DNA from 4 places in the Pseudoalteromonas sp. SR43-7 genome. Region 3 is predicted to be linked to each of the others. Evidence: predicted binding sites of a transcription regulator. Region 3 holds the regulator's gene; each other region holds the start of a gene.
What was found. Region 3 encodes sigma-54, which starts transcription at its own class of promoters, with help from an activator protein. Its sites were predicted from a motif close to GTTGGCACGNNNNTNGNNT; they were not measured.
Positions count from the first base shown of each region.

Region 1: the regulator sigma-54 is predicted to act here: its motif matches at 3,611-3,629, upstream of fliS (flagellar export chaperone FliS).
Region 2: the regulator sigma-54 is predicted to act here: its motif matches at 2,643-2,661, upstream of H5087_RS05875 (BON domain-containing protein).
Region 4: the regulator sigma-54 is predicted to act here: its motif matches at 2,359-2,377, upstream of H5087_RS06585 (DUF1328 domain-containing protein).

Region 1 covers NZ_JACJDY010000016.1:17,458-22,976, forward strand. The annotation lists gene H5087_RS12920 (flagellin) at 1-618, shown strand, start outside; gene H5087_RS12925 (flagellar protein FlaG) at 774-1,199, shown strand; gene fliD (flagellar filament capping protein FliD) at 1,259-2,692, shown strand; gene H5087_RS12935 (hypothetical protein) at 2,789-3,103, opposite strand; gene fliS (flagellar export chaperone FliS) at 3,112-3,513, opposite strand; gene H5087_RS12945 (sigma-54-dependent Fis family transcriptional regulator) at 3,936-5,372, shown strand.
Region 2 covers NZ_JACJDY010000005.1:142,175-147,693, reverse strand. The annotation lists gene H5087_RS05895 (ABC transporter substrate-binding protein) at 1-144, shown strand, start outside; gene suhB (inositol-1-monophosphatase) at 198-1,001, opposite strand; gene H5087_RS05885 (VOC family protein) at 1,245-1,661, shown strand; gene H5087_RS05880 (LiaF domain-containing protein) at 1,700-2,368, opposite strand; gene H5087_RS05875 (BON domain-containing protein) at 2,697-3,263, shown strand; gene H5087_RS05870 (YqaE/Pmp3 family membrane protein) at 3,336-3,494, shown strand; gene H5087_RS05865 (hypothetical protein) at 3,886-4,383, shown strand; tRNA gene H5087_RS05860 (tRNA-Ile) at 4,637-4,713, shown strand; gene H5087_RS05855 (5-carboxymethyl-2-hydroxymuconate Delta-isomerase) at 5,024-5,353, opposite strand.
Region 3 covers NZ_JACJDY010000002.1:85,819-91,337, reverse strand. The annotation lists gene rapZ (RNase adapter RapZ) at 1-305, opposite strand, end outside; gene ptsN (PTS IIA-like nitrogen regulatory protein PtsN) at 324-776, opposite strand; gene hpf (ribosome hibernation promoting factor) at 781-1,068, opposite strand; gene H5087_RS01740 (RNA polymerase factor sigma-54) at 1,095-2,594, opposite strand; gene lptB (LPS export ABC transporter ATP-binding protein) at 2,664-3,389, opposite strand; gene lptA (lipopolysaccharide transport periplasmic protein LptA) at 3,386-3,931, opposite strand; gene lptC (LPS export ABC transporter periplasmic protein LptC) at 3,921-4,475, opposite strand; gene kdsC (3-deoxy-manno-octulosonate-8-phosphatase KdsC) at 4,472-5,023, opposite strand; gene H5087_RS01715 (KpsF/GutQ family sugar-phosphate isomerase) at 5,024-5,519, opposite strand, start outside.
Region 4 covers NZ_JACJDY010000006.1:72,725-78,243, reverse strand. The annotation lists gene oadA (sodium-extruding oxaloacetate decarboxylase subunit alpha) at 1-1,640, opposite strand, end outside; gene H5087_RS06590 (OadG family protein) at 1,652-1,897, opposite strand; gene H5087_RS06585 (DUF1328 domain-containing protein) at 2,417-2,590, shown strand; gene H5087_RS06580 (hypothetical protein) at 2,649-2,840, shown strand; gene H5087_RS06575 (YcxB family protein) at 2,975-3,442, shown strand; gene csrA (carbon storage regulator CsrA) at 3,493-3,684, opposite strand; gene H5087_RS06565 (aspartate kinase) at 3,776-4,993, opposite strand; gene alaS (alanine--tRNA ligase) at 5,000-5,519, opposite strand, start outside.

The sequences.
Region 1 (5,519 bases), on a different contig from region 3:
AACGATTTTGACTTAGCGGCTTTTAATGGTGATATTGACAAGCTAGCAGAAGAAATGAATAAGGTAGGTATTGAGGCAACAGTAGATAGTACTTCGTCACTTACATTTACAGCTAAAAATGTAGATGGTGCTGAACTAGCCGCATTTGCTACGGGTACAGCTCAACTTGGTGGTGGTACTGCTGCAGGTGTTCAAAGTGTTACTTCTGAATTGAAGTTGACATCAGGAGAGGATTTTGTATTAACAGGTACTAACGTTGATGATATTTTGAATCTAGCTGCTACTGGCGGTTCATCTTCACTTTCTGCGATAAGTGATGTTAAAATAGGCACTCAACAAGGGGCTCAAGATGCATTGGCAGCTATTGATGGCGCTATTGCTGCAATAGATAGTCAAAGAGCTGATTTGGGTGCGTTACAGAATCGTTTTGACCACACTATTAGTAACCTTTCTAACATTTCGGAAAACGTATCTGCATCACGAAGCCGTATTCAAGACACCGACTTTGCAACTGAAACAGCTGAAATGACGAAAAACCAAATCTTGCAACAAGCAGGTACGTCAATTTTATCGCAAGCGAACCAGTTGCCACAAACAGCACTTAGCTTACTAGGTTAATAAGTTAAAGGTAATAGCTTAATGGTTAGCTAACTAATACATAAAGTCAGTATTAGTATTTTAAAAAAGGAGGTGGCTTTAGCTACCTCCTTTTGTGGTTTAAGAATATAAACTAAGCTATTGTTGGTTTAATTAAGTACAAATAGGAATCTGTTATGAATACAATTACTTCAAACGCAGAAATTACAACATTACCGACTCCCATTGCTGGTGATGATAAGCAAACAGGGCAAGCTGCTCACTCTTTGACTGAGCGAGCGGTTGATGATGTAAAGCAAACGGAAGTGCTCAATCAACAAAAGTTACAACAAAAACAGTACAAAAATAATAATCAAGATGAAAAAGATCAGCCCTTAGAGCGCGAACAGCTAGAACAAATGGCGCAACAATTGCAGGATTTTATGGGTGAAATGAACCGAAGCTTGCAATTTAAAGTGGATGAAGATTCAGGACGTGATGTCATTAAAGTGCTCGATAAAAACAGCGGCGAAGTAATTAAACAATATCCTTCTGAGGAAGTATTAAGCCTAGTTTCTAAACTGTCTGAATCTGCCGGTATTTTGATCGACCAAACAGTTTAGTAAGTGATTAATATTGCTATTTTAAGTTAGTTTATTTTTAAGTATTCAAGAGGTGAAGCATGGCTATTTCGTTTACAGGGTTAGGTTCTGGGTTAGCAGTTTCGGATATTGTTGATGCACTCGTTAATGCTGAACAAGCACCTGCTGAATCTCGCTTAAATACTACTGAAAGTAAATTAACTACGGATATTTCAGCTGTTGGGGCATTAAAATCTGCACTTGAAAAAGTACAAACCTCAATGGAAGCATTGGGCGATAGTGATAACTACCAAAAGCGAACTGCATCTGGCAATGATGATTTTATATCTATTAGCTCAGATAAAGATGCTCAGCCAGGCAGCTACAATGTAAAAGTAGACGCATTAGCACAGGCTCATAAGTTATCTTCCCCTGCATTTGCCGCTGACGAGGCAATTGGTGCTGGCGTAATTACAATTGGCTCTGGTGCAAATAGTTTCTCTACTGTTTTATCGGCTACAAATACGTTAGAAGATTTACGAGACCAAATTAATAACGGCCCTTTTACTGGCAGTGATAGTAATGATTCTGTTGTTGCGACTATAATAACCAGTGATACCGGTCAGCATTTAGTACTTACAAGTAAAGAAACTGGCGAAGACAACGCAATAACAATTACCGTACAAGACGATGACGGTAATAATACTGATACAGGCGGGTTATCTCGATTGGCTTATGATGTATCAGACGCAGACCCTGCTAATCATACAACTAACCTGACTGAAGTAAATGCTGCACAAAATGCACAAATAACGATTGATGGCACGTTGACAGTATCAAGCAATACTAATGAATTTAGTAACGTGATTGATGGCGTGGATATTACTGCTAAAAAGTTGCATGCCACTGACGACGACTTAAGTGATATATCGGTTACCGAAAACAACACTAATATTAAAACAGGTTTAAATGGGTTTATTGCTAGTTACAATGAATTGTTAGAGCTGAGCAATAATTTAGGTGCATCAGGTGAAGGCGGTGTTGGAGTAATGGCTGGTGACTCATTACTTCGTGGTGTTATGTCAAAGCTTCGAAGTGAAATAACGGAATCAGTTGATTTAGGCGATGGTAATTCGTTATCACTTTCGCAATTAGGTGTCGAAACAGATCGCTACGGTGTTTTAACGCTAAATACAGAAACACTCGATGAGCAAATAGATGCAGATGTAAATTTAGTGCAGCAGTTTTTTGTAGGTGATGACGATGATGGTTTTGCGCAGTCTTTTGATGAGCTAATGAGCTTTTATACAGATTCCGATGGTATTATTCAAAACCGAATTGATAGTAAAACAAATCAACTCGATGACATAGATGATCAGCGCGTGAGCCTTGCTAGTAAAATGGAATCACTATCCTCTCGATTATACGCTCAGTATAATGCGATGGATTTACTTGTCGCGAGCCTCAATAACACCAGCAGTTATGTTCAAGCTCAATTAGAGAATATGCCAGGCGTAGTACGAGATAACTCTTAGTAGATAAGTATGATACTAAATTAATAGCTAAATTAAGAAAACACAAAAAAACCGTTATTTAAAACGGTTTTTTTGTGTTTTCTATTTGAGTAGATTTTAGCGACTTGCTTTATAAGCTTTAATCGCCTTACCTGATTTTTTATGTTTAATAATAGCTTTAGATGATTCGTTTTTTGCACCATTCGCTTTTACTAAAATAGTATTGATACGAAGCTGAATTAATTCTAATTCCTCCGCACTTGGGCCGTCGCTGCTTTCGCACCATTGCTTTAGTTCAACATTTAAAGTGTCTAAAAGAGGCTGAGCTTCATCTGCATTATCATCATTTACTAAGACTTCAATTTTACTAAGCAACGTTTGTATGAGCTCAGAGCTGTTTATTAGTTGCTCTGAAGATGTTGGCGAGTCCATAATTGAAATTAAACCGCAGGGCTGCGTTGATCTAGCGGGATGTTATCCCAACCTTCTTTAATTTCTTTAACAATACTTGATACTTCCACAATTGCTTCAATATCGTTGTTTATGTTCGCTTGCGTTAAACGGCGTTGGCAGTAATCGTAAAGTGCCAATAAATTGTTCGAAATACTAGGGTCTTGCTCTACTTCTAAATTAAGTGCGTCTTGCAGTGCACCAAATAATAAAACACAGGCTGAAATGTTTTCACCTTTTTTTTGTATTTCTTTGCGCTCAATAAACCCTTTTGTTGCTGCTAAGCGACCGATAATATTACTGAATATAAGGTTTATTTGTTCGTAAGGGGCCATTTCGGCAATGCTGCTAGCACGAACTTGACCGTATTTTTTTACTGAGACATGAGCCATGGGATGATCCTAAAATTTAAAACAATAAAATTATGTGAAAGTTGATGTAAAAACTTACATAAAAATTTAATAAAGCTTTTATACTTTTACAAGAACAAAGCAATATTAATGCCAAGCATTTTCACTTATTTATATATCGGCATTAGTAACTTCAACTTAAATTTATAATTGAGTTTATTTACTAACAATAGCATTTTTATAGCCGAGTAAATTAATTTTTAGAGCTAAGTTATAGCTAGGTAATAACTAAGTTAAAACTATAACCCATACTTAATGATTAACTATTAAGTATGATTGACTTAACTAGCCCGCCTGTTTTTTGGCGTTTATGTCAAAAAACTGCCGCTATCACTTGCATCCATGCTGAACTGGCTTACAATTTAACTAATTATACAAATTAGTGAAAGTACGGCTCGCTAAATATGATCTTGATTTTAGATAATAATAACAACCGCGCAATAGGATTAAATGCTTCACTTGGCTTTATTGGTGAAGCTGTACAACTATTAAGCGAAGACTGCTTTGAACAAGAATGCAAAAAATATCAGCAGCAAGAATGCATGATTATTTTAGGAGCGTTGCAATCACTTGACCACGAAAGCTTAATTAAACGCTATCCAACATTACCGTTTTTATTAATTGGCGAAACGCTAAAACCACTATTAAGTATAGCTAATGTGGTGGGGCTTATTTGCGAGCCATTTAATCACGAAGTGACAACGCAGTTACTTCACGATTGCCAGCAGTATCAGCGCATGTTGCCAAATGAGCATAAGCATTCTAAACCACATAAAACTTTTGACGGACTTGTTGGTGAAACAGAGGCCGTAAAAGATGTTCGCTTTTTAATTGAACAAGTGGCAAAAACCGATGCTAATGTTTTAATTTTAGGCGAGTCAGGCACAGGTAAAGAAGTGGTTGCCCGTAATGTACACCTGCTTTCAAAGCGCATTAATGGACCGTTTGTACCTGTAAACTGTGGTGCTATTCCGGCAGAGCTGCTCGAAAGTGAACTATTTGGCCACGAAAAAGGCGCGTTTACTGGTGCTATATCGGCTCGTAAAGGGCGCTTTGAACTAGCTCAAGGCGGGACGCTATTTTTAGATGAAATAGGCGATATGCCACTGCAAATGCAAGTTAAGTTGCTGCGAGTATTGCAAGAACGCAGCTACGAACGTGTTGGTGGTACAAAGGCAATCCAAGCTGATGTACGCGTTATTGCGGCCACGCATCGTAATCTTGAAACAATGATTGAAGAGGGTAGTTTTAGGGAAGATTTATATTACCGTTTAAATGTATTCCCTATCGAAAACCCATCGCTGAGTGAACGAGCTGATGATATTCCGCTGCTTTTAAAAGAGTTAATGCGCCGTGTTAACGACCAGACTGGTTCTACCGCTAAGTTTACAGAGCGCGCAGTTGAGAGCTTAAAAGAACATGCTTGGCCTGGTAATATTCGTGAGCTTGCTAATTTGGTGGAGCGTATGGTTATTATGTTCCCTGACAAAGTGGTTGATATTCCTGATTTACCTAACAAATATCGTTACATTGAAGTTGAAGCCTACGAGCCAGAATACCCTGAAGAGTTAATGGAAAAAGATGCCTTTAACGACATATTTAGCACCGGTTTTAGCGATTACGAAAGTGAGCCTGACGCTGAGTTTAGCCAAACGGGTAGTGGGCTATTGCCTGATGATGGTATTGAACTTAAAGATTATTTAGCAGAACTTGAAATAGGCTTAATAACCCAAGCGTTAGAGCGCTATGATTACGTTGTAGCGCGTGCTGCGGAGATATTAGGGGTTCGCAGAACAACACTCGTTGAGAAAATGAAAAAGTATAATCTTTCAAGAGATTAGAAATACGAAAATGGTGAAATACTTTTCGTTATTTATTATTCATTTGTGATCAATCACTTTACGGGCTTTGCCCGTCACGCAAGCAAGCTTGGCGTCTACAAGATAAACACAAACTTAAACCTCGGCGGTAGACGCTGAGCTTGCTCG
Region 2 (5,519 bases), on a different contig from region 3:
GCAATTAAAAAAGGGCTTGAGATAATGCAAAAAAATGGCGAGTTTGATGCTTTATTTGATGAATATTTCGCAAAAGATTTAAACTCGTTACCTTATGAAAAAGGTAAAACAGTAGAGTTGAAGCTAGATAACCCTTATTTTTAGGCACAAAAAAAGGAGCCTGGGCTCCTTTCTAGTATGCTATTAATAGCATTTAATTAGCGAAGTAACGACTCAGTTAATACTGGACGAATTTCGCGAATAATTGCTTGAGTCAGTTTTGGTGAACCACAGATAATATTGCCGCTGTGGTTATAGTTATTACCACCGGCGAAATCTACAACCATACCGCCCGCTTCTTTAACCATAAGTTCGCCCGCAGCAGAGTTCCAAGGTTTTAAACCAATTTCAAAAAATCCATCAACACGGCCAGCTGCAACGTATGCCATATCTAAAGCAGAACAACCTGCACGGCGAATATCAGCAGTGTGTACAAATAATGCTTTAAACGCTTCAGTGTATGCATCCATGTGGTTTTTGTTTTTGAAAGGGAAACCAGTAGCAAGTACAGTACCTGCAAGAACCGTAGTTTTGCTAACACGTAGACGTTTGCTGTTTAACTGAGTGCCTTGACCGCGAGATGCAGTGAAAAGCTCACCACGAATTGGATCATAAATAACGGCTTGGTCTAAACGACCTTTAACTTTAAGTGCGATAGAAACCGCGTAATGAGGGATACCTTTGATGAAGTTAGTTGTTCCATCGATAGGATCTACAATCCATTGGTAATCATCATCCTTGCCTTTATGCTCACCTAGTTCTTCACCAACAATTGAGTGAGTAGGGTAAGACTGTAAAATAGTGTCACGAATTACGGCTTCGGCTTCTTTATCAATGTTAGTTACTAAGTCGTTAGCGCCTTTTTGTTGCACTTCAACTTTTGATAAATCTTCACTTGCGCGAAGTAAAATTTTGCCTGCGTTGCGCGCAGCGCGAACCGCAATGTTTAACATTGGATGCATGGTATTACCTTTGGGTTGTAAAAGAACGTTTATATATTTCAGCCGGCGTATTTTAGCGACTTTTGACATAAAGTAAACAATAAACCCCAAATACTTATGTTTGTTTTTTATACAAGATTGAAAAGTGTATATATTTTTAAAAAATAATTATCTGCATTTAAATAAATTAATTTTAAATAACACTTTACCTAAAGTTAACTTGAGGTTTTATCTTACTCCTAACTTAACTGATAGGATAACATTATGTATTTAGAGCACGTAAACTTAGTCGCGAGTGATATAGATAGTATGCTTACATTTTATCGCGCTGTATTTCCGCATTGGTCAATCAGAAGTGAGGGCAGAGGTGACTGGCATGGAAAACCAAGACGCTGGGTACACTTTGGAGATGACACGCATTACATTGCGATAAGTGACCATGGTGAAGGTGAAAACAGAAACTTATCGGGCCATCAAATTGGTTTTGCACACTTTGCTTATGTAACTAATAATTTAAGTGCAGTAGTAATGCGCTTAAATAAAGTGGGTTTTACTCTAAGCAAGCAAGGTAGCGAGAATCCTTTCAGAAAGAATGTCTACTTTATTGATCCTGCAGGGTTTGAAGTTGAGTTTGTAGAATACCTAAGTGACATACCAAGCGAGCGCAATAACGATCTATAATAAAATACCAAGCAGCACGTTAAAGTGCTGCTACTCAATTATAGTGAGCGGTTATTGTTACCCGTGCCAAACTGGGTTTTTAGCTCATTTGCAAAGCTTATAAATTTTTCTTTAATTGTGCGCTTTATTTTCACTTCAACCGAGCCCATAACTGCCTTTCCTTCAATATGAATTGTAGGGCCTTGGCGTTTGTTAAGCGACACAGATTTATTTTCAAGGCTACTTAAAATACAAAACATTTTAGACACTACATTGACATGCTCTGGTACGTAAATTTCATCGCTACCAAAAATACAGTTAACGTGAATAGTCACATTTTGATGCGCAAAAATGGCATCAGTAAAATCAAGCACCACCGATCCCATAAAGTTACTCAAATATATATTTTTTGGCACAACCCACTGACCACTTCGCTCGTTAGATCCTAAAATACTGCGCAATGTAAAATCATCATCACTGTTTTGCTGTGCACTATAATGTGGCGTAAATTGCGATTGTTTTTCTGCTTTATATTGCTGATCGGTATTAAGTGTTAAGTCTTCTACTAAGGCTAGCAGAGCTTCGTTATTAGGTGCATCCATCGCATTATCTAAACGTCTTTCGAATGCATCAACAGAAATAACACCATGACTGTAATTATAAATTAATTGATCAATCACTTGTTCGCGTACTTGCTCTATTGGGCGGTCTTCAACTTTTACAGACATGAGTTATTCCTTATTATATTTACTATTGATACTGCTCTTGTAGTTAGGCTGCAAACCGCGTACCAAATATAATTTCATTAATTATCAATTGGTTATTTTTTAACGGTGTTTTTTGTTTTGTTATATTAACGATAGATTAACCAAAAGAGCAATTATCTAGCTATTTTCACTATTTGAGAAAGTTTTACCGAGTAGCCTGTAAATAGTTACACAAACATAGATAAGGTTTTATCTTTTAATTAATTCAAGTCTTTGAATTTTAAGTATAAATAAAGTTGGCCTGAAGCTCGCATTAGTTAAAGTGTCTTTAATCAAAAGGAGAAAGATTATGAAAACATTTAACAAATCTATTATCGCAGCTCTAGTTCTTGGTACTACGGCTATGGGTGCCCAAGCAAACAGCTGGGAAAACGAAAGTAAAGATGCTTGGATTGATGGTAAGGCAGAAACCGTTCTACTTATGAACACTAATCTAAACAACTTTGACATTAACACTGATGTAAAAAATGGCAAGGTAGTACTTACAGGTAAAGTTAATAGCGAACTCGATAAAGAGCTAGCAGAAGAACTTGTACTTAGCCTAGATGGTGTAACTGATGTTGATAACAGCCTTACTGTCGTTAAAAGCATGGACACCGAAGATAAAAGCAACGACATGATGGACGATGATGATAACGACCTAACGGACGCTAAAATCACCACTGTAATCACAACTCGCTTCCTGTTTGACTCAGAAGTAGGTGGTACAGACATTGACGTTGATACCGACAACGGTGTGGTAACTCTGAATGGCTCTGTAGAGTCTGAAGCTGAAAAGCAACTAGCAGTTAAAATTGCTAAAAATGCTGAAGATGTTCGCGACGTAGTTGATAAACTAGCTATTGTTGCTGAATAATACAGTATAGTTAAGGCCCAGTAATACTGGGCTTTAAGTCTTTTCAATGTTTAATTTAAATGGAGTTTGATTATGGATATTATTCGTATAATACTTTCGGTTTTATTACCGCCATTAGGTGTGTTTTTGCAAGTTGGCTTAGGTATGCATTTTTGGTTAAATATTCTATTAACACTGCTAGGTTATTTCCCAGGGTTAATACATGCAATCTACATTATTGCGAAAAAATAATGACAGATTATATATTGTGTAAGCCGACTACTGAGGTTTAGCTAAATACTTTAGTACCGATCGGCTCACAATATTAGTTTTTAAAGAATTTTTAGATAGTTTTTAAATAGTTTTTTAGGTTAAATCCAATTTTTAACGCCCTCCAACCCATTGATTCACTTCCTTAACTCACTCCCAATATTATTTTAAAACTATACTTATTGTTTACTAATAAGCTTTCCAGCTAACAGCCGCGCTCAGATTCTGACTTGATGCCATTTAGGAAATCTTCAACATTAGTGTGTTTATACATCTATAATATACAATCAAATACTTTATTATTTAGTGACAATATTACCTTCACTTCTAGTGTTATCATTAAACTAGGTTTTAGGCATATTGAGGCAGTTAATTGAATATTCGACTTATAATGTCAGGCGTTGTGTCTTTCGTTTTTTATTTTAGTTGGGCCTACTGGGCAAATAGTGCGGCAGACATTGCTAAATCGGTTACGCTTCAAGCTGCATTAGTGCAAGGTTTGTATAGTGGATTTGTAACGCTGTTTTTTACCTTTATTTTAGAAGTGGTCGTCAACAAGTATAAGTTTAGTTATGTAACGCTTGCGTTTGTAACTCCAATTATTTGTATGTTTCATTCTAAAACACCACAAAACGTAGCAATACGACAAAGCTTCAATAATGCAATTAACTCTAGCGCCTCGTATTTAAGTAACAAAAAAATAGCAGGTGTACTTTTTGCGCCTATTATTCCGATTACTGTCCAATCAAGCTTAGTGATTATGGTGAATGTAATTAATCAGACACCTAATTTGGCACTTACAGTAGCCCCAAGCATATTTTTTACAGCCTTGTATGCCTACACATATATGTCAGCTTTGCTTAAAAAGTAGAGGGTTAAATATAAAAGACTATATGGGATGGGTTTTGTTTATAATTTAATACAGTGAATAGCACGGTAAATACCTTACATTTTATGTTTATGCCCACTTAAAAGATTACTATTTAAGCAGTTAGCTTGTTGATTGTTAAAATAAAGGTTTTTGGTAGTGACAAGCACCTAAAAAGTTTTTATACTGCAACCCGCTTTAGTCGCTCTGTGACTGAACGCTTCAAAAATTAACTGCCTGGCAGTTATATAAAGTTGGCCCCTTAGCTCAGTTGGTTAGAGCACACGACTCATAATCGTTAGGTCCCCAGTTCGAGTCTGGGAGGGGCCACCACTTTTACAAATTTCCCAAGTAAATACCTATCCAAATTATTTAAAGCTACATTAATTTAATATTGTGTAATTTTTATTCTTTAGTTACCCCTAATAATAAACGTAATCTAAATAAAATTAATCCATAGATTAAGCTAAGCTTTCTTAAATTTGGAATAGTGCGAATGCACTATTAAATTCCAGCGTTAGATCAGATGCTTTGCTTTATAAGTGACAGTGTTCAGCATTTAATTTCAGAAGACAAAAAAGCCCCTATTGGGGCTTTTTACTTACTAGTGTTTACTTTTATTGCTCAAAACTACAAGAGTTAACTAATTTTTACGGTATATCTCATGCTCAATATCGTAAATATTTACGCTTAGACTGTCTGATGCTCTGCAATATGTTTTTAAACATGAAAGTAGCAGTTCGCTTAACATTTGTTTTTGCTCAATTGAGCGTCCTGCCAAAATATGTACCGCGATATGTATAAACCCTGATTTTCCTGCGCCAAGTTGATATTGCTGATAAGCAATAGCACGTGTTTTTATGGTTTCTAATTCAAACAAGTTACTTTCGAAAGCGGTAGTATGAATTTTTTCTACCAGTACTTGAGGTAAAACGGGGAGGTCTTCTGAGTGTTCAATAATAATGTGCGGCATTTAGGCGTTTCCTATTATGAGTTACTACATGAGCGAGAGGTAATTGTACCAAATACAAGAGGGGTCACTAAACCCTGAGCTATCTAAAATCTTTACTTTAAACTAATTTAGTCGTATTTATTTTTGATGTTAGTATAAAAACAAACAGGTGAACCTTCGCTTAGTA
Region 3 (5,519 bases):
AATCTGCGTGTTTCAGAAAAGCGTTTGATCAATGTCTGATCGTCGCTATCTAAATAAAATAACGTAGGGTTTGCAAAGCCTGGTAAGTATTCAAGAATATCGTTAAATTCATCTTGTTCTTTAGGGATGTTGCGCACATCTATGCTAACAGCAATTTTATCGTAGCTATCAGACACACTGCGAACTAATGAAGGTAGTAGGTTTACTGGAATATTATCAACGCAATAATAACCTAAATCTTCTACAACGCGCAAAGCAACCGACTTTCCAGAACCAGAACGGCCGCTTATGATAATTAACTCCATTTAACACCCTTTATAAAACTATGATTGTTCGACAATAACTTGGTAAAGCTCAGTATCAGATTTTGCACTGCGTAACTGTTTACAAAAATCTTTGTTGTTTAGTTTATCAGCAATGGTTGCTAGAGTCTTTAAGTGCTGCTGGTTATCGCCATCTGGTACGATGAGTGCGACAAAAATATCAACAGGGCGGTTATCGATTGCATCAAAGTTTATTGGAGTTTCGCTAACGAGCACTAAAGCCAAAGGCTCTTCTGCACCGCTCATTCTTCCATGAGGAATAGCAATGCCACGCCCTATACCTGTACTACCTAATTTCTCTCTGCTCATTAAAGCATTAAGAATATCTTGTTGCGGTAAATACGGAAGTTTGTCGTGAGCAAGTTCGCTAATGAACTCTAAAATTCTTTTTTTGCTATTAAAAAGGACCGCAGCTTTGCTGCAGTCCTGGCATATAAGTGAACTTAATTTCATCATATTAGTGGCGAGCAAGCTTCTCTTTGTGTTTGATTACTTGGCGATCGAGCTTGTCGATCAACGAGTCAATAGCGGCATACATATCTTGATGTTCTGTAGAGGCAAATAGCTCAGCACCGCTTACGTGTATTGTGGCTTCTGCTTTTTGATTTAATTTTTCTACATCGAGAATGACATGAACATTATTAATATGATCAGAGTGTCTTTCAAGCTTCGCAAATTTAGTATTAATATAGTCTCTTAGTGAATCGGTTAATTCTACGTGACGACCAGTTAAGTTTAGTTGCATAAGCATTACCCTCTTAGTTTAGCGTCTTAAATCAGACTTTTACGCTGATTTGACGGTGGAATAGCAAGAGATTCGCGGTATTTTGCGATTGTACGTCTCGCTACTTTAATTCCTTGCTCAGCCAATATATCCGCTATTTTGCTATCACTCAATGGTTTTGCTGAGTTTTCTGCTGCGATTAATTTTCGGATAAGCGCACGTATTGCTGTAGATGAACATTCACCACCGTTTTCAGTACTTACATGGCTTGAGAAAAAGTATTTAAGCTCAAATATACCACGGGGTGTATGCATGTACTTTTGAGTAGTCACGCGCGAAATTGTCGATTCGTGCATTTCTACCATTTCAGCGACATCATTTAAAACCATTGGTTTCATGGCTTCAGGACCATGTTCAAAAAAGCCTTGTTGTTGCTTAACAATACAATTAGTAACTTTTAATAGCGTGTCGTTTCTACTTTCTAAGCTTTTAATAAACCACTTAGCTTCTTGTAAATGTGAGCGAATAAACTGGCTGTCGCCACTTGATTTTACAGTGCGAGACATTGCCGCGTATTGGCTATTAACACGAATTTTAGGCATGCTATCTGGGTTTAATTCGACAACCCAGCGGCCTTTAATTTTTTTAACTGACACATCAGGAATAACATACTCAGATTCTTCCCTTACAATAGTATCAGCAGGTTTTGGGTTGAGAGTATGTATTAGTGTCATTACTTCTTTAAGCTCTTCTTCTTTAAGCTTAGTTTTTTTCATTAATGTACGATAGTCGCGAGCTGCTAATAGATCAATATGCTCGGTTAAAATCATTTTCGTTTCATTAATGTAAGGTGTTTCTTTATCAAATTGATTAAGCTGAATACACAAACACTCTTGTAAACTACGTGCAGCAATACCAACAGGATCAAACAGTTGGATGCGTTTTAATACCGCTTCAATTTCATCAAGTTCAACTTCGTTATCATCTTCGTTTTCTTGATTAAAGCTTTCTAAAATTTCTTCGCAACTGAGAGTTAAAATACCTGAATCATCGACGGCCTCTACAATCGCAATAGCGATGGCTTCATCGGTAGGGCTAAATGGCGTTAGTTGTAATTGCCACATTAAATACTCATGGAGCGTTTCAGTAGAGGCGCCTTGGTATATTGATTCGTCTTCAGGCATTGGACCTGATGATGCTGCAGGAGCGGCACTCATGTACTCATCCCAACTAACATCCATAGCCATGTCGTCACTTAGCGTGTCTTTTGCAAGTGCTTCACCAGTATCTTGTTCATATTCGCTCGGAGCATCATCAGCAGATGCGCTAACAGTTATGTCATCGGTATCAGCTTTTTGCTCGTTTTTACCAGCAGCGTCTTCAGAATAGTCTGCCTCTTCAACCTCTAAAAGTGGATTACTGTCGAGAGCTTCTTGTATTTCTTGCTGGAGATCCAATGTACTGAGTTGCAACAAACGAATAGCTTGTTGCAACTGTGGAGTCATTGTAAGTTGCTGGCCCATGCGCAGCTGTAGTGATTGCCTCATGTATCTCTAACAATCCTTTTATGTTGTTATAATTAATACTAGCAGATGCTTAAAGACATGGCGTAAATGTTACAGCCTAAATTGCTCGCCTAAGTAAACATCGCGTACAGTTTTATCATTTAATACGTGTTCTGGAGTACCTGATGCAATCAGCTCCCCATGAGAAACAATGTAGGCTTTTTCACAAACATCAAGGGTCTCTCTTACGTTATGGTCGGTAATTAATACACCAATCCCACGATTTTTAAGATGTTCTATTATTTTCTTTATATCTAATACCGAAATAGGGTCAACACCGGCAAACGGTTCATCCAGTAGTATAAATTTAGGATCTGCTGCCAGCGCTCGTGCTATTTCTACACGACGACGTTCTCCACCCGATAATGCCATACCTTGGCTATCACGAATGTGTTGTATGCTAAATTCATCTAATAAGTTATTGAGCGTGTCTTCTCTGGCTTGTTTATTTAGTTCTTTGCGCGTTTCTAAAATGGCCATTAAGTTTTGATAAACAGTCAGCTTTCTAAAAATTGATGACTCTTGCGGTAAGTAGCCTATGCCTAATCTAGCACGACTATGCATAGGTAAAAGAGTAATATCGTTATCATCAATAGATATTTTACCTTTGTCGCTAGGAACAAGCCCTACAATCATATAAAAAGTCGTTGTTTTACCAGCACCGTTAGGGCCAAGTAAGCCAACTATACTGCCAGCTTGTACTTCAAGGCCGACGTTTTTTACAACTTCACGACCTTTATAGCTTTTTGCCAATAGTTCTGCTTTTAATGTGCTCATGGTTGACCTTTATCGCCTTTTTTACTTTTTTTAGTTTCGATCGGTACTAAAATTGTGTGAACGCGGTCAGTTGAGTTTTCATCTTTTTCGGCACTGATGAGCTGCTGCTCTATGTCGTAGGTAATGCTTTTAGCATTTATTTTTTGTCCGGCTTGCGATACTTGTGCATTACCAACAAGCGTTAAAAAACGCTTAGATACATCATAACGTACTTCGTCAGCACTGGCGCTCATAGTCGTGCCGTCTGATTGCTTTTCTTCAAAGTGCGCAGGGCTACCTGTGGCAATTAATAATTGTTTATTATCACCAAGTTCATCACGTTTGTGCACTTCGAGGCGATCGGCTGTAATGCGGCGATTACCGTGAATAATCTCAACGTTTTTCTCAAAAATCCCGACATTAGCTTTTAATTGACCTTCTTGCTTGTCGGCACTTATTGAAATTTGATTGGCAGCAGGTTGCGTGTTTTGTTCTGCAGCACTACTATTAAACGCTAGTATAAGTGTAGGAATTATAAGTGATTTTAATATTTTATTGGTCATAATATATGGTTCGCGTATGGTTAATTAGTTTTATCACTTCGGTTTTTAAGTCGGCTTCTAGGCCTTTACCGGTGATTTTTAAATTGGGTCCAGTGATAATGACGGGTTGCTCCGAACGCATTGTTAATAACTTTATATCAACCTGAATATTATCAGCATTGATTTTGTCTATCATGGCGTTATCGGTTAAATTTTTGGCAACCACATTACCTTCTAAAATTAATTGTTTATCTTCGTATAATGTTGCTTCGTCTGCATTTATTTGCCACGTTTGTTGTTCGTTATATAAAGTAAAAATGGGTTTTTCGAAAAACGTGAAACCTAATTGCTGGTATAGCTCCATTTTAGCCGCAGTGACTTTGTGGCTAATTTTACCTTGCTCATCATAGGCTGTCTGTTTGAGCTCAATAGCTATGTAATCAGGCTTAGCAACAACTTCAGGCTCAGCCTGAGGCACAATATTTGTTTGTGTAAAATAAGGGTACCAAAGCCAAACCATACAGCTAATGAATAAAACGCTTAATATTATGCGCGCTGCATTCATGAACTAGTGCCTTGTGTAGTCAATGCTTTACCATTTTCAAGCATGAGCAAATCGGTGAGTTCTCTCACTGCACCAAAACCACCAGGCATTTGCGTTACATAATGTGACAAACGCTTAATAAGTGGGTGGGCATCATTTACTGCAACGGCAAAGCCTACTAACTCCATAACAGGCATGTCAGGACCGTCATCACCAATATAAGCAATTTGTTCATCGCTAAGGTTGAGTTTATCTTTTAATTCTTGATAGGCAATGAGCTTATTTTCTTGGCCTTGATAAATATGCTGTACGGTTAAGCTGCTCATACGTTGTTGTACTATCTGTGAATGACGACCAGTAATAACAGCTACTTCAAAGCCACTGTTTATAAGTGCTTTAATGCCAAAACCATCTTTTGTATTAAATGCTTTTAGCTCTTCACCTTGATTGCCAAGGTAAATACGGCCATCAGAAAATACACCATCAATATCGCATATAAGTAGTTTTACTTTTTTAGCGCGTGCTTTTGCATCATCGCTCAGCGGTTGATAGAGTTCTTCAAATTGCATTTATAACACTCCTGCTTTTAATAGGTCTTGCATATTTAATGCGCCAATAGGTTGGTTTTTCTCATTGACGACGATTAGGCCATTTATACGTTTACGTTCCATAATATTGAGCGCTTCAGCGGCTAAAATATCTTGCGTAGCTGTAGTGCATGACTTAGTCATAACAACATCTATTTGTGTTGTATGAATATCAATTCTTTGTTCTAAAATGCGACGTAAGTCACCATCGGTAAATAACCCTACGAGTTGCTGATTTTCATCAACAATGGCTGTCATACCTAATCCTTTAGCTGACATTTCTATTAGAGCATCTTTAACTGTTTGTGAAACATCAATAATAGGTGTATTTGCGCCGCTGTGCATAACATCTTTTAAAGTAAGTAATAAGCGCTTGCCTAAACTACCACCTGGGTGAGATAGCGCGAAGTCATCAGCTGTAAAGCCGCGAGCTTCTAATAATGCAACTGCCATGGCATCGCCCATCGCAAGCGTTGCA
Region 4 (5,519 bases), on a different contig from region 3:
TTAACAACTTGCCCAGCTTTTACCTTAATCTTAAAAATATTACCGGCTAGAGGCGCGTTAAGTGTTTCACCTGATGCAACCGAAGCAGATTGAGGAATGTGCTCAGAGTCTTTTAATGTTACTTCTTTAAGTTCACCACCTTGCGCTACTACTACGTCATAAACTTTACCATCTACTTTTACACTGTACTGCTCAGCCTTCACTTTGTTACTATTTGAAACTGATTTAGAAGGTGCTTTACTGCTTTTATCTTCAACAGAAGGTACTGGCTCAAATGCATCTGGGTTGTTGCGGTTTTTAATAAACTTCAAACCAACTTGTGGGAATAATGCATAAGTTAATACGTCATCAATTTGATCATCAGCAAGTGTTAAACCTTGCTCTTGTGCTTCTTTTAATAACTCAGCTTCAAGCGTTGCAAGCTCAGGTGCAATGTTATCAGCAGGGCGACAAGTAATAACTTCCGCTCCATCAAGCACGCGCTCTTGTAGCTCTTTATTCATTGGTGCTGGTGTTAAGCCATATTCACCTTTTAATACGCCAGCAGTTTCTTTAGTAATGGTTTTATAACGCTCACCCGTTAGCACATTAAGTACCGCTTGAGTGCCAACAATTTGCGACGTTGGTGTTACTAAAGGTAAAAAGCCAAGATCTTCACGTACACGTGGGATCTCAAGTAAAACCTCATTAAGCTTATCGGCTGCGCCTTGCTCTTTAAGTTGGTTTTCCATGTTTGTAAGCATGCCACCAGGTACTTGAGCTAATAAAATACGCCCATCAACCCCTTTTAAGCTACCTTCAAATGCCGCATATTTTTTACGTACATCTCTAAAGTAAGCAGCAATTTCTTCTAGGTGGTTTAAATCAAGCTCAGTATCACGCTCAGTCCCTTCAACTATCGATACAATAGTTTCAGTTGCAGAATGTCCATAAGTCATACTCATTGATGAAATAGCGGTATCGAGCATATCAATGCCAGCATCAATTGCTTTTTGGTAAGTAGCAGTACTTAAACCTGTTGTAGCGTGGCACTGCATAGCAATTGGAATAGATACAGTTTCTTTAAGTGCTTTAATTAGTTTTTCAGCATCGTACGGCTTTAATAAACCCGCCATATCTTTAATACAAATTGAATGACAACCCATATCTTCAAGCTGCTTTGCAAGAGTTAGCCACATATCAAGTGTATGAACAGGGCTAACTGTGTACGAAATAGTACCTTGAGCGTGAGCGCCTACTTTTACAGCCGCTTTAATAGCTGTTTCTAGATTGCGAACATCGTTCATTGCATCAAATATACGAAATACATCAACGCCATTTTTATGTGCACGTTCTACAAACTTTTCAACTACGTCATCAGCGTAATGGCGGTAACCTAATAAGTTTTGACCGCGTAATAGCATTTGCTGTTTAGTATTAGGCATCGCTTTTTTAAGTGCACGAATACGTTCCCAAGGATCTTCGCCTAAATAACGAATACACGAGTCAAATGTAGCACCGCCCCACGATTCAATAGACCAATAACCCGCATCGTCTAATTTGCTAGCAATCGGTAGCATATCGTCTAGGCGCATACGCGTTGCTAATAATGATTGGTGAGCATCGCGTAATACCAATTCTGTTAATTTTAATTTAGCCATGTGTGTGCCCCTTATTTATTATTTGATTTGTACTGAGCAATGGCAGCACTAATAGCAGCGATGTGCTCATTAGGCACACCTTGAGATTTAAAAGATGGTGATTTAACTAGTGTCGCCACGTCAGGTTCGCTAAAGCGCGTCACCAAATTAGACATAAGCGTTACTGCACCAATTAATATCGACAGAAATACAAACACCCCAACCATGCCAGTAAGCATTAAGTTACCAGCCGTTGTGAGTAGAGCACCTATATCCATTTTTCTCCCCTTGAAACCCATATCGAAAATAAAAAATCGATTTAATTAAATATTTATTCACTGGATAATAACAAAACTAATCGCTTTGTCTACATCTTGTAAATTGGTAAAACCAATTAAACAATAAACAACATAACACTCAATTAATTTACATGCTATAACTCAGCAATCACGCGCTCTACAATACATACAAGAAATAACGACTATAGCTAATAGTTATATGGAAGTTGTTAATTAACTATCAAGCTAAGTAAAAATAAACACTAATTCTTAATATTAAATGCAAAGCCACACACCACTTGTTAATTGGTCTTACCAAAACAAGTCTATTTAGTGAATATTTAGCAGTTATTTGCAACAGTGTGAATAACTTACATAACAAAGCGTAAAAGTTACTAACCAACTAATAACTAGAATAACAGCAAAAAACCATAAGCAATTGATATTTATACAAAATAAACTTTGGCATATAACTGGCATTAGTTATTATGAGCAAATTTGATAACCAAGGAGAAAACAATGTTACGCTGGACAATTACATTTTTAGTTATTGCTTTAATCGCTGCAGTGTTAGGTTTTGGTGGCATCGCAGGTGCCGCAGCTGGTATAGCAAAAATTATATTTTTTATCTTTTTAGTACTTTTAGTGATTTCATTAGTTTCAGGTGCACTACGTGGTAAATCACCCAGGTAGATAAAGCATTCAACTGACAAACACTAAAATTTAATTAATACTTACAAGGAATTACACTATGAACTCTACAACTTTAAAAGCAGCACTAATCGCAGTATTTGCAGGTTTTTTCATGATGGGTTGTGAAGACAACCATGCAGAAGATGCTGGCGAACGTATCGACGAAGCAGTAACTGACGTGCAAAACTCTGTTGAAGATGCATGTGAAAATGTTAAAGAAGGCGTGAACGCTGAAGAAACTAACTGTTAATTCTTCTTGTACCGCTAAAAAAAACGGCTTTCGAGCCGTTTTTTTGTGCCAGTAATAAAATCACTAACTATAAAGCTGCTCATTTAGCAGTTAGCTTGTTAAAATAAAAAAAACGATATTTAAAGCAAGGCAAAATGGCATTCACAACCACCTACACATTAGATAAACCCTACTTTTACGAGTGTTTTGATGAGTCACTCCCTTATAGTAAGCGTGCAAAACCTAAATACTTTTTACTTGTGTTGTTAGTTGCGCTTGGTTTATTTGGCATTTATGTTTTAGACGATCATTACTTAGGATCGTTCATGATCATGTTAGCGGTACTCGAGTGCGTCGCTTTTTACTATCGCAGACCATGGTGGGTAACCAGACAAATGCTCAGCAGAGCATCAGGCTCTGAGGTAACACTTACCTTTGACGAAGAAGGTATTAAATCTTCTAATCATTACAAAAGCTATCAATTAGAATGGCAAAATATAAGCGAAGTAATAGACACCCAGCAAGGTATTATTATTAAAAATAAAAGTGGTATGCAGTACATATCAAAACAAATACTTAATCCTGAAACACTCGCTTTTATAAACAAAAAAGCCACTCAGTGAGTGGCTTTTAGTCTAGTTGAGTTAATTACTCAACTACGTATACGTGTTGATTAAGCATTGCCCGGATTAGGGTTCGACTTTTCAGCTTGTATGCGCATGTAAATCTCTTCACGATGCACTGATACGTCTTTTGGTGCATTAACACCGATTCGAACTTGATTTCCTTTAACACCTAGAACAGTAACTGTTACTTCGTCACCAATCATTAGGGTTTCACCTACTCTACGAGTTAGTATTAGCATTCTCTTGCTCCCATGTTCCAATAAAAATTATAAGATTCCGCTTAAACATACTAATGAAAATTAGACTGAAAAGTAAGTAAAAACTCGCAATCTATCCATTTTCTGTTAAAAATGCCTTGTGTAATGCACGAACAGCCAACTCTAAGTACTTTTCATCTATTAAAACTGAAATTTTAATCTCTGAAGTCGAGACTAAAACCACATTAATATTTTCCTGCGCTAATGCATCAAAAAATAAACTAGCGACACCAGAATGTGATTTCATACCCATGCCAACAGCAGAAACTTTAGCTACTGCTTGCAATCCGCTTATATTTTGAGCACTGAGCTGAGCTTGATCTTCACTCAATAATTCAAGTGCTTGCAGATAATCATTCGAGTGCACAGTAAAAGCATAGTCTATTTTTTCAAAGTTATGATTAACTTGATTAATCATATCTATTTCGATGCCATTTTCGGCAAAAAGTTTCAATATTTTTGAAAGATATTGCGTGCCCGTTGGCACACCTTGTACCTTAATTAAACATTCGTCACGATTAAACGCAATCCCCGATACAACCTTGCTTGGCATATCGTTCTCCTCAAAACTTATTAATGTACCTTCATCGGGATTAAAGCTCGAAAGCACCCTAAGTGGCACATTATGTTTTCCTGCGGCTTCTACTGAGCGAATATGCAAAACTTTCGCCCCTAAACTTGCCAGCTCTAGCATTTCGGCAAAGGTAACTTGGCTCATTCTGCGCGCGTTAGGTTCAACACGAGGATCTGTAGTATATACGCCGTCAACGTCTGTATAGATCTGGCATTCGTCAGCTTTTATAGCCGCTGCTATTTCTACAGCCGATGTATCGGTGCCGCCGCGCCCAAGCGTTGTAATATTGCCCTCAACATCACGCCCCTGAAACCCAGCAATAATAGCAATACGATTATGCTCAAGCTCATGCTTCAAACGCGTAGCAGCAACCTCTGCAATACGAGCTTTACCAAACATGTTATCGGTTAAAATATTGACTTGATCGGCTAATAGGCTCACAGCAGAGTGGCCACGTTTTATAATGGCCATAGCAAGTAGTGATACAGAAACCTGCTCTCCGGTGCTAATAAGTACATCTAGTTCACGGCTACTCGGGCGAGTATCAATTTGTTTGGCGAGATTAATTAAGCGGTTGGTTTCTCCCGACATAGCCGAGAGCACCACAACCACTTGATGTCCTTGTTGTCTGGTTTTTACAACAAGGTCGGCGACCGCTTCAATTCGCTCTATTGAGCCGACCGAAGTGCCACCGAATTTTTGAACAATAAGCGCCACTTAGGCTTAAGTACGCTCAGTTAACCAAGCTGTAACGCTATCTAGTGCAGCAGCAAGGTTTTGTGGCTCACTACCACCGGCTTGTGCCATATCTGGACGACCGCCACCTTTTCCACCTACTTGGCCTGCCATGTGGTTAACTAACTCACCGGCTTTTACTTTGCCTGTTAAGTCTTTAGTTACACCAGCAATTAGGCTTACTTTGTCGCCACTGGCAACACCGAGGGCAATAACACCTGAGCCAATTTTGTTTTTAAGGTCATCAACCATACCGCGCAGTGCTTTAGATTCAGTACCTTCAACATTTGCTACAAGTAGCTTAACGCCGTTAATTTCAACAATCGAATCAAGTAAAGATGCACCCGCTGCACTTGCTAACTTATCGTTAAGTTGCGCAATTTGCTTTTCAAGACCTTTAGACTTTTCAAGTAACGCGGTTACTTTTTCAAGTACCGATGCGCTATCGCCTTTAACTAAAGCAGCTACATCATGTAATTGTTGCTCTTGCTCGCTAACATAAGCAACT